3 regions of the Kitasatospora sp. NPDC015120 genome follow, and region 1 is predicted to be linked to each of the others. Evidence: riboswitches for the same ligand, from Rfam matches in the RefSeq annotation. Region 1 holds a riboswitch; each other region holds the start of a gene.
What was found. Region 1 has a riboswitch for cyclic di-AMP ahead of ACF1AK_RS04890 (transglycosylase family protein). Riboswitches for the same ligand answer to the same signal wherever they lie in the genome.
Positions count from the first base shown of each region.

Region 2: another riboswitch for cyclic di-AMP. It lies ahead of ACF1AK_RS08725 (M23 family metallopeptidase); the one in region 1 lies ahead of ACF1AK_RS04890 (transglycosylase family protein).
Region 3: another riboswitch for cyclic di-AMP. It lies ahead of ACF1AK_RS01420 (NlpC/P60 family protein); the one in region 1 lies ahead of ACF1AK_RS04890 (transglycosylase family protein).

Region 1 covers NZ_JBIBVJ010000002.1:8,111-11,350, reverse strand. The annotation lists gene ACF1AK_RS04900 (SDR family NAD(P)-dependent oxidoreductase) at 1-54, opposite strand, end outside; gene ACF1AK_RS04895 (cytochrome P450) at 284-1,570, shown strand; cyclic di-AMP (ydaO/yuaA leader) riboswitch at 1,802-1,950, shown strand; gene ACF1AK_RS04890 (transglycosylase family protein) at 1,956-2,906, shown strand; gene eno (phosphopyruvate hydratase) at 3,150-3,240, shown strand, end outside.
Region 2 covers NZ_JBIBVJ010000002.1:873,120-876,359, reverse strand. The annotation lists gene ACF1AK_RS08730 (hypothetical protein) at 1-792, shown strand, start outside; gene ACF1AK_RS08725 (M23 family metallopeptidase) at 851-1,708, opposite strand; cyclic di-AMP (ydaO/yuaA leader) riboswitch at 1,721-1,879, opposite strand; gene ACF1AK_RS08720 (YiaA/YiaB family inner membrane protein) at 2,125-2,415, shown strand; gene ACF1AK_RS08715 (alpha/beta fold hydrolase) at 2,551-3,240, shown strand, end outside.
Region 3 covers NZ_JBIBVJ010000001.1:326,032-329,271, reverse strand. The annotation lists gene ACF1AK_RS01425 (NlpC/P60 family protein) at 1-717, shown strand, start outside; cyclic di-AMP (ydaO/yuaA leader) riboswitch at 1,081-1,233, shown strand; gene ACF1AK_RS01420 (NlpC/P60 family protein) at 1,244-2,431, shown strand; gene ACF1AK_RS01415 (NlpC/P60 family protein) at 2,682-3,240, shown strand, end outside.

The sequences.
Region 1 (3,240 bases):
CCCCGACCCGCCGTCGAGCACGGCGATCACGACGACCGAACCGGTGACCCGCATGGCCTTGCTCCTCCCTGTGGGCGGCTCCGCACCGGCGCCCACGGACATCTTGCGGAGGATCGTAGGCAGGTCCTGACCCTCCGCAACAGGAATTACCCCTCAGGTGACCAGGCTCACGCCTGCCGCGCGCGGCGGACCTCGCCCGGACCCCGCCCGGACCCCACCGGTCACCGCGCCCCCGCGCGCACGCCGTGCGGTGGCCGGGACACGCCCGGGATACCGTCGACCCATGCCAGCTCAGCCCGCCTCCCCCCGTCCGCCCCTGTTCACCTGGGAGTTCGCCGCCGATCCGTACCCCGCGTACGCCTGGCTGCGCGAGCACGAGCCGGTGCACCGGACCACCCTGCCGAGCGGGGTGGAGGCCTGGCTGGTCACCCGGTACGCGGACGCCCGGCAGGCGCTCGCGGACAGCCGGCTCTCCAAGAACCCGGTGCACCACAGCGAGCAGGCCCACCGCACCGGCCGGGTCGGCATCCCGGGCGAGCGGCAGGCCGACCTGATGACCCACCTGCTGAACATCGACCCGCCGGACCACACCCGGCTGCGCCGTCTGGTGTCGAAGGCGTTCACACCGCGCCGGGTGGCCGCCTTCGAGCCACGGGTGCAGCAGCTGACCGACCGGCTGATCGACGGCTTCGCGGCGCGCGGGTCCGCCGACCTGATCCACGAGTTCGCGTTCCCGCTCCCCATCTACGCGATCTGCGACCTGCTCGGGGTGCCGGCCGAGGACCAGGACGACTTCCGGGACTGGGCCGGGATGATGATCCGGCACGGCGGCGGTCAGCGCGGCGGCGTGGGGCGCGCGGTGAAGCGGATGCGCGCCTATCTGGCGGAGCTGATCCACCGCAAGCGGGCCGACCTCGGCGACGACCTGATCTCGGGGCTGATCCGGGCGAGCGACCACGGCGAGCACCTGACCGAGAACGAGGCCGCGGCGATGGCCTTCATCCTGCTGTTCGCCGGCTTCGAGACCACGGTCAACCTGATCGGCAACGGCGTGTACGCGCTGCTGCGCAACCCGGGACAGCGCGCGCTGCTGCAGGAGTCGGTCGGCCGCGGCGAGAGCGCGCTGCTGGAGACCGGCATCGAGGAACTCCTGCGCTACGACGGGCCGGTGGAGCTGGCGACCTGGCGGTTCGCGACCAGTCCGCTGACCATCGGCGGGGTGGGGATCCCGGTCGGCGACCCGGTGCTGGTGGTGCTCGCCGCCGCGGACCGGGACCCGGCGCGGTTCGCCGACGAGAACACCCTGGACCTGGCCCGGACGGACAACCCGCACCTGGGCTTCGGGCACGGCATCCACTACTGCATCGGGGCCCCGCTGGCACGGCTGGAGGGGCGGGCCGCGCTGGCCACCCTGCTGACCCGGCTGCCGGACCTCGGACTCGCCGCGGACCCGGTGGACCTGCGCTGGCGCGGTGGTCTGATCATGCGTGGACTCCGTGAACTTCCGGTGGAATTCACACCGGAGAAAGCGCCCGGCGAGGAGCCTCCGAAGACCGGCTCCGGGGGCTGACGCCTCGGCACAACACGCTGACGGGAACTCTCCGTTGCCTCGTTCCCAGGGGTCTGAACCACCCTCAATCCGGACATACCACCTCGGTTGGTAGGCAATCCATCACATGACGTGATGTCCATGTGATACCGACGATATGAGCTTGTGATTGCTCTGAGGATCTGTCTACTCTCCCTGGAGTTCGCAGCTGCGAGCCCCGTGCGCGGAACGCCGAGTCCTGCCCGCCGTGCCACGGGAAGCCGACCAGAACCCTGGGCAGGGGCGGGGGACCCAGGTTTTGCGCCGTCTCCCACGGCTAGGGGTGAAGCCGCCTCCGCGCGGCCGGGCCACCTCCCGGTCCGAACCCGACAGCTCACCTCGCAGGCGTGCGGAGAGGGACGTCTTCATGCTGTTCGTTGGAACCGGTCGTCACCGTCGCCGTACCCAGGCCGAGAAGGCCATCGCCGTCGCCGGTGTCGCCGGCGTCGGACTGGCCATGCCGATCCTGAGCGCCACCGGCGCCTCCGCCGCCCCGGTCTCCACCTGGGACGCGGTCGCCCAGTGCGAGAGCGGCGGCAACTGGAGCATCAACACCGGCAACGGCTTCTACGGCGGCCTCCAGTTCACCTCCAGCACCTGGAAGGCGTACGGCGGCACCGCCTACGCGCCGCAGGCCAACCAGGCCTCCAAGGCCCAGCAGATCTCGGTCGCCGAGAAGGTGCTCGCCTCGCAGGGCCCGGGCGCCTGGCCGGTCTGCTCCAAGAAGGCCGGCCTGAGCAAGGGCGGCGCCCCGGCGGCGGTCGACACCTCGACGGACGCCAAGCCGGCCGCCCCGAAGCCCCAGGTCCCGCAGGCCGCCCAGGAGGCCGAGCCGCAGCAGGAGACCGCGAAGCCCGCCGCGCCGAAGCACGCCGCACCCAAGCAGCAGGCCCCGCAGCAGGCCGCCAAGCCGCAGGCGCAGCAGTACGCGCCGAAGCACGCCGCGCCCCGGCAGGAGGCCCCGCAGACGCAGCAGCAGTCGCCGGCCTTCTCCGGCAAGGCCGGCTGGGACGCCGACGCCAAGGTGTTCTGGTACCAGAGCAACGGCGCCTGGTACTGGACCAGCCACCAGAGCGTCTACCAGCAGTACGCCGGCCAGCAGGCCGCCGCCCCGGCCGCTCCCGCCGCCCAGGCCGCCCCCGCCGCGCAGCAGCCGGCCGGCCAGGGCTACACCGTCCGCTCCGGCGACACCCTCGCCGGGATCGCCACCGCCCAGGGCGTCTCCGGCGGCTGGCAGGCCCTGTACGACGGCAACCGCGGCACCGTCGGCGCCGACCCGAACCTGATCGTCCCGGGCCAGGTGCTGACCCTCGCCTGACGGCCGGTCCGGCCGCACGCGACGAAGGGGGACCGATCGGTCCCCCTTCGTCCGCATCCGGCCCCCTCGGGTCGGGCAACCAGGTGAACTACCGGTGGGTAGCCGGGCCACACGCTGAGACGGAGCCGAGGCCGACGTGGTCCGGACAGCCCGTGCGGTTAGGCTCTGGTCGTAACGACTCCGCAATCGTCCGGCCGACAGCACCCACCGTCAGCCGAACCTGCTTCCGCTAGGAGATGCCTCGTGCCGTCCATCGATGTCGTCGTCGCCCGTGAGATCCTCGACTCGCGCGGCAACCCCACGGTCGAGGTCGAGGTCGGCCTCGACGACGGCA
Region 2 (3,240 bases), 870 kb from region 1:
GTGCTGGCGCTGCTGGAGCTGGGCGGCGGCAGGATGCACGACGGCTGGCCGGAACTGACCTCCGCCGCGGTGGAGCACCTGCTGTACGAGCGCCTGTACCTGTACGTCCAGCCGGAGCCGGGGCAGGATCCGCTGGCGTACGGCGCGGCGGTGCGGCTGCTGGCCGACCACCAGCGGGCGGCGAAGCGGCTGAACGCCAAGCGGCAGCAGCGGCTGCACGCCGAGGCCGAGTGGCAGGGCGAGGTGGCGGCCGGTCTGCTGCGCCGGGCGGACCTGGTGACCTGGCCCCGGCTGTACGCGCTGCTGCTGCGCGCGGCCGGGGTGGACACCGGGGACGAGGCGGCGGTGCGGGCCTGGCTGGAGGGGTTCCGGGAGCTCCCGGCGCGGGAGCGGACGGCGGCCTTCACGGCGCTGGAGGCGGACGGCGTGCTGGACGCCGTGGACGACGGGGGCTGGGACGGCGGGGCGCGGACGCTGGCGGTCGGCATGGCCACCGACGGCGCCCGGCGGCTGCTGGAGCAGGGGCTGATGGAGCGCAGCTACCGGAACCTGGCGGAGCTGACGGCGCTGGGCCAGCCGATGCCGGAGGAGCTGGCCGGGGACTTCGGGGCGTTCGAGGAGGCCGCCGTCCGGGTGGCGCTGGAGCTGGCCGGCGCGTGGACGGTGCCGGGGCTGCCGCGGCTGCTGGTCGAGGAGTTCCCGGAGCTGGCGCCGGAGCCGGGGCAGGCGGAGATCGACGCGTACCTGGCCGGGCTGGAGCAAGCCGGGGACGAGGCCCTGGCCGGGGCGTAGGAACGCACGAGGGGCCCCGGCCGGACGGCCGGGGCCCCTCGTCGCGGGCGGGGAGGCGTCAGGGGGTGACGCCGCGCTGCTCGAACCAGGCCTCCGGGTCGACGGGCGCGCCGCCGCCGGGGCGGACCTCGACGTGCAGGTGGGCGCCGGTGACGTTGCCGGTCGCGCCGACCTTGCCGATCTGCTGGCCGGGGACGACCTTGCCGGAGCCCTTGATGATCGAGGAGAGGTGGCAGTACCAGATCTCGGTGCCGTCGGGCAGGGTCTCGACGATCCGGTAGCCGTAGGCACCGGCCCAGCCGGCCGAGGTGATGGTGCCCTGGCCGACCGCGTAGACCGGCTCGCCCTGGTCGGCGGCGAAGTCCAGGCCGGTGTGCAGGTGGGCCCAGTAGCGGGCGCTCTGGCCGTAGTGGGCGGAGAGCCGGTAGTCGCGCACCGGCAGCTTGATGGCGGCGAGCTTGGCCTTCTCGGCCTCCTCGGCGGCGCGCCTGGCCTGCTCCTGCTGGGCGACCTGGGCGGCGCGCTTGGCCTCGGCCTCCTGGGCGGCCTGGACGCGGGCGTTCTCCTCGGCCGCGGTGCGCTGGCTGTCGGCCTGCTGCTGGATGCGCGCGGCGAGGGCGAGGCCGGGGTCGGCGGAGAGGGTGGCCGGCAGCTCGTCGGGCGCCTCGACGGCGGGCGCGGCGGCCGGGGTGGCGGAGGCGAAGCCGGTGGCGCCCAGGGTGGCGGCGACGGCGGTGACACCGAGCAGCGGAGCGGTGCCGCGGCCCTGACGGGGCATCCGGTGCCGGCTGGTCCCGTCGGCCGGCGGGGCGGTCTGGTCGGCGGGGCCGCCGAACGGGCCCTGCCCGGCGAACGGGCCGGGGTGGTCGAGCAGCTGGGTGCCGGACGGGTGTGCCGGGGTGTGCGTCGACGCCACGGAGGCGCGCTCCTTTCCTTCCTTCGCGCCTACCGGGTTAGCTGACGGGTTCGGAGCAGGAAGGTCTCCTACGGCCGGGCCTGGGCCTGGCCGATTCACCCCAAGGAACGTGGTTCCCCGGCTCCCTGGCCTGCCCGGAGGCCGGCCGGCGGGATTAGGCGACGGCGCACGGTGCCGTCTGGGTACGGCGTTGCGGACCGCGCTGCGTTATCAAACGTTAATCCGAGAGCCCCCCGATTCCAAGCCGTCCGTTGCCGACGGCGGGATCCGGACCGGGTACCACGCGACCCGGTGGGCGATTTGGGATGTTTGATGACAACTGACACTACCGAACGTGTCGGGACGTCAACGAACGGCCCCTCACTTGAGTACGCCTACTCATGTGCGACCGGGCCGGGCGCGGCCATCCTGACGCCATGAGCGCACCGATGCAGTCCCGCACCACGGCCGCGTACCACCTCCAGGCCGTGCTGTCCTTCGCCCTCTCCGGCACCGCCCTCGGCGTCGGGATCGCCTTCCTCCCGGTGGAGCCGTGGACCCGGGCGTTCCTCGCCCTCGGCCTGCTCTACACGATCACCTCCACCTTCACCCTCGCCAAGGTGGTCCGGGACAAGCAGGAGACCACCGAGCTGGTGACCCGGGTCGACCAGGCGCGGCTGGACAAGCTGCTGACCGAGCACGACCCGTTCCGGGTGGAGGGCGCCTGACCGGCCCGCCCGGCCGGTCGCCGACGGCGGGCGGGCCGGGCGGGCGAGCGCCGATGGCTTGACGGCTAAGGCTATTAGCCATAGCTTTATGGCTATCGGCACTCAGCCGACGGTCCCCGCCCCAGGAGGCTCCCCATGAACGGCACCCTCGCCCCCGTCACCCGCCACCTCGACCTGCCCGGCGGCCGGATCGCCTTCGACGACACCGCGCACGGCGAGGGCGTCCCGGTCGTCCTGCTCCCCGGGATGCTCGACAGCCGGGCCGCCTACCGGCACCTGCGCCCGCTGCTGACCGCCGCCGGCCGCCGGGTGATCACCATGGACCTGCGCGGCTTCGGCGAGTCCTCGATCCTCTGGGACGACTACTCCCCCGCCGCGATCGCCGGCGACGTCCTCGCCCTGCTGGACCACCTGGGCATCGACCGGGCCGTGCTGGCCGGCAACTCCTACACCGGCGCCAGCGTCGTGAAGGCCGCCGGGGACGCCCCGGACCGGGTCGCCGGCATCGTCCTGCTGGACGCCTTCGTCGAGAACGTGCCGCCGAACGCGCTGCAGCGCCTGGCGGTCGGCGCGATGGGCGCGCTGCTGGTGCGCTCGCCCGCGTTCTGGGGCCTGTACCACCGCAAGGCGGCCTTCCCGGGCCCCAAGCCGGCCGACCACGAGGAGTACGTGGCCGGGCTGGTCGCCGCGCTGCGCACCCCGGGCCGCAGGACCGCCACCCGCGGCTACGTGCGCGGTGACTCCGCGCCCGTCGGCTGGACCGCCGCCGTGCGCTGCCCGGTGCTGGTCGTGATGGGCTCGAAGGACCCCGACTTCGCGAAGCCG
Region 3 (3,240 bases), on a different contig from region 1:
ACCGGCGGCATCGACCCGTCCGTGCAGCTGATGCTCACCTCCGACCCGTCCGGCTACCTGGACAAGGCCTCCAGCGTCCAGCAGGCCAGCTCCAGCCAGGCCGAGGCGCTCAAGGGCCTGCAGGACCAGCAGCGCCGGCTCGACCAGCAGAAGGCCGAGGCCGCCGCCGTGCTGGCCTCGCTGGACAGCACCACCAAGGACCTGAACCAGACCAAGGCCGAGGTCAACAAGAAGCTCCGGGAGGCCCAGGAGCTGCTGAACTCGCTCAGCGCCGCCGACCGCGCGGCCCTGAAGGCGGCCCAGCAGCAGGCCGACCGCGCCTCCCGCGGCTCGGAGCGCACCGACCTGGGCAGCCTGCCGCAGGCGAGCGGCAAGGCGGGCTCCGCGGTCGCCCTCGCGATGAGCAAGCAGGGCTCGCCCTACGGCTGGGGCGATTCCGGCCCGAACACCTTCGACTGCTCCGGCCTGATGGTCTGGGCGTACGGCAAGGCCGGCGTCTCGCTGCCGCGCACCTCGCAGGCCCAGGGCAACTACGGCACCCGGGTGCCCTCCCTGGCCGAGGCCCAGCCGGGCGACCTGGTCATCTACCGCGACGACCGCAGCCACGTCGGCATGTACATCGGCAACGGCATGGTGGTGCACGCGCCGCGCACCGGTGACGTGGTGAAGGTGATGAAGGCCGACGCCATGAAGATCAACACGATCCGCCGGGTCTGACGGCCGGCCGGTCTGACGGGTCGCCACGACACGCCCGGGTGGCCCGTCCCGGCTCCTGTGATCAGCGCCACCTCCACTCGGGGGTGGCGCTGACGTTTCGGCCGCGCATTCGACCGGCTGACGGGGAATGATCAGCCCGACGTGGGGGTGTGATCACGTTCCGTCATTTTCACAAGGGAACTTGGGTATTCTTCCGACTTTTTTCTGACAAGGATTTGAACGGATCACGGATCTGTTACTAGGGTCGTGCCTCGAACCACGCACAGTCGATCACCCAGCCTGGGTGGCGGCGGGGTTCGCCGCCGAGTTCGTGAAGCAGCGGGAGGGGGCCTTCGGGTCATCCCTCCGAGTGAGGGCCCAGCAGTCGGGGGTCCGCTGTGGAGCGGAGCCGGGGAACCACGTTCCTCTGGGGTGAATCGGCGCCAGGCCGGCCGCGCGAGCGGCGGGTGAGGCGTCGTAGGGCACGCTTCCGCCCGAACCCGTCAGCTCACCCGGTAGGCGGATGAGGAAGAAGGAGTCCGCCTTCGTGGCGTCCCATCGTCGTCCCAAGCCCGCCGGCCGCGCCCGTGTCTCGATCCTGACCGGTGTCGCCGCCGCTGCCGTCGCCCTCTCCGCGCAGTCCGGCGCCCACGCCGACCCGACGCCGACCAAGGACCAGGTCAAGGAGCAGGTCGACCAGCTCAACGAGCAGGCCGAGGTCGCCACCGAGAAGTACAACGGCGCCCAGGCCAAGCAGCAGGAGCTGCAGAAGCAGGTCGCCGAGCTGCAGGACAAGGTGGCCCGTCAGCAGGCCTCGGTCACCGAGGCGCAGGGCGGCCTCGCCGAGATCGCCGGTGAGCAGTACCGCACGGGCGGCATCTCGCAGACCGTCCAGCTGATGCTCTCCGCCAGCCCGGACAACTTCCTCAGCCAGGCCGACGCCCTGAACCAGGCCGGTTCCACGCAGTCCGGCGCGCTGAAGGAGCTCCAGGAGCAGCAGCGCAGGCTCGACCAGGACCGCACCGAGACCCAGGCCAAGCTCGCCGAGCTGGAGGCCACCACCCAGCAGCTGAAGTCCTCCAAGGAGGACGTCCAGGGCAAGCTGCAGAAGGCCCAGGACCTGCTCAACACGCTCACCGAGCAGGAGCGCCAGGCCCTGCGCGCGGCCGAGGAGAAGGCCGCCGCCGAGGCCAAGGCCAAGGCGGACGCCGCCAAGGCCGAGGCCGCCAAGGCCGCCAAGGAGAAGGCCGACGCCGAGCGCGCCTCCCGCGACGCCAACCGCAGCAACCCGAGCGCGCCGTCCACGGCCGCCCCGGCCCCGGCCCCGGCCCAGGCCCCGGCCGCCGCCAAGCCGGCCGCCCCGGCGGCGCCCGCCGCCAACAGCTCGCGCGCCGCCGCCGCGATCGCCGCCGCGGAGAGCAAGCTCGGCTCCCCGTACGTGTACGGCGCCACCGGCCCGAACTCCTTCGACTGCTCGGGCCTCACCGGCTGGGCGTACGCCCAGGCGGGCGTGTCGCTGCCGCGCACCTCGCAGGCGCAGGCCACCGCCGGCACCCAGATCGGCTCGGACATCTCCAAGGCCCAGCCCGGCGACCTGGTGATCTTCTACGGCGACCGCCACCACGTGGGCATCTACGTCGGCGGCGGCCAGGTCATCCACGCCCCGAAGCCGGGCGCGTCGGTCCGCTACGAGGCCGCGTCCAACATGCCGGTCAACACCATCGTGCGCCTCTGACCCACGGTCGGCAGGCTCCGCCGGGCCCGGTTCCCCCGCACGGGGGGACCGGGCCCGCGGCATTCCCCGGCCCGCCGGGACGCTCGGTCCGCGAACCGATCTGACGTCCGACGAGTGTCCGAATATTCGGGTTCGGAGGGGTTTGGAATCGGTTGCCCCGACTCGCTAACGTCTGCCACCGGACGCCCGCTTCGACAGCCGCCCGCCCCGGTGCGGCGGCGGGCCGGGCCAGGATCGGAGCCGACGTCGCATGGCCGTGCACCGCCGTTCCCCGCTGTCAGGTGCGCACGTGCTCGCCCGGGCGCTGGTGCTCACCGCGGCGGCCGCCACCGCGTTGGGCGTGACGGCCGGCGGCAGTGCCCGGGCCGTGCCCGGCCCGCCGGACGCCCCGGCCGACCGCAAGGACGTCAAGGCCCAGGTGGAGCAGCTCTACGACGAGGCCGAGCAGGCCTCCGAGCGCTACAACGCCGCCCAGGAGGCCCAGCAGCGGCTCCAGCACGAGACCGGCACGCTGCAGCAGCAGATCGCCGTCTCCCAGGACGAGCTCAACCGGCTGCGCGGCGAACTCGCCACCGTGGCCGGCGCCGAGTACCGCGGCGGCGGGATGACCCGGACCGTCCAGCTGATGCTCTCCACCGACCCGGAGGCCTACCTCTCCCGCGCCCGGGCCCTCGACCAGAGCGCCGAGCGGCAGAACGAGGCCCTGCACGAGCTGCGGGGCCGTCAGCGGGTGCTCGACCAGCGCCGGGCCGAGACCACCGCCAAGCTGGCCGAGCTGGAGCAGACCCGCAAGGCGCTGGCCGAGAGCA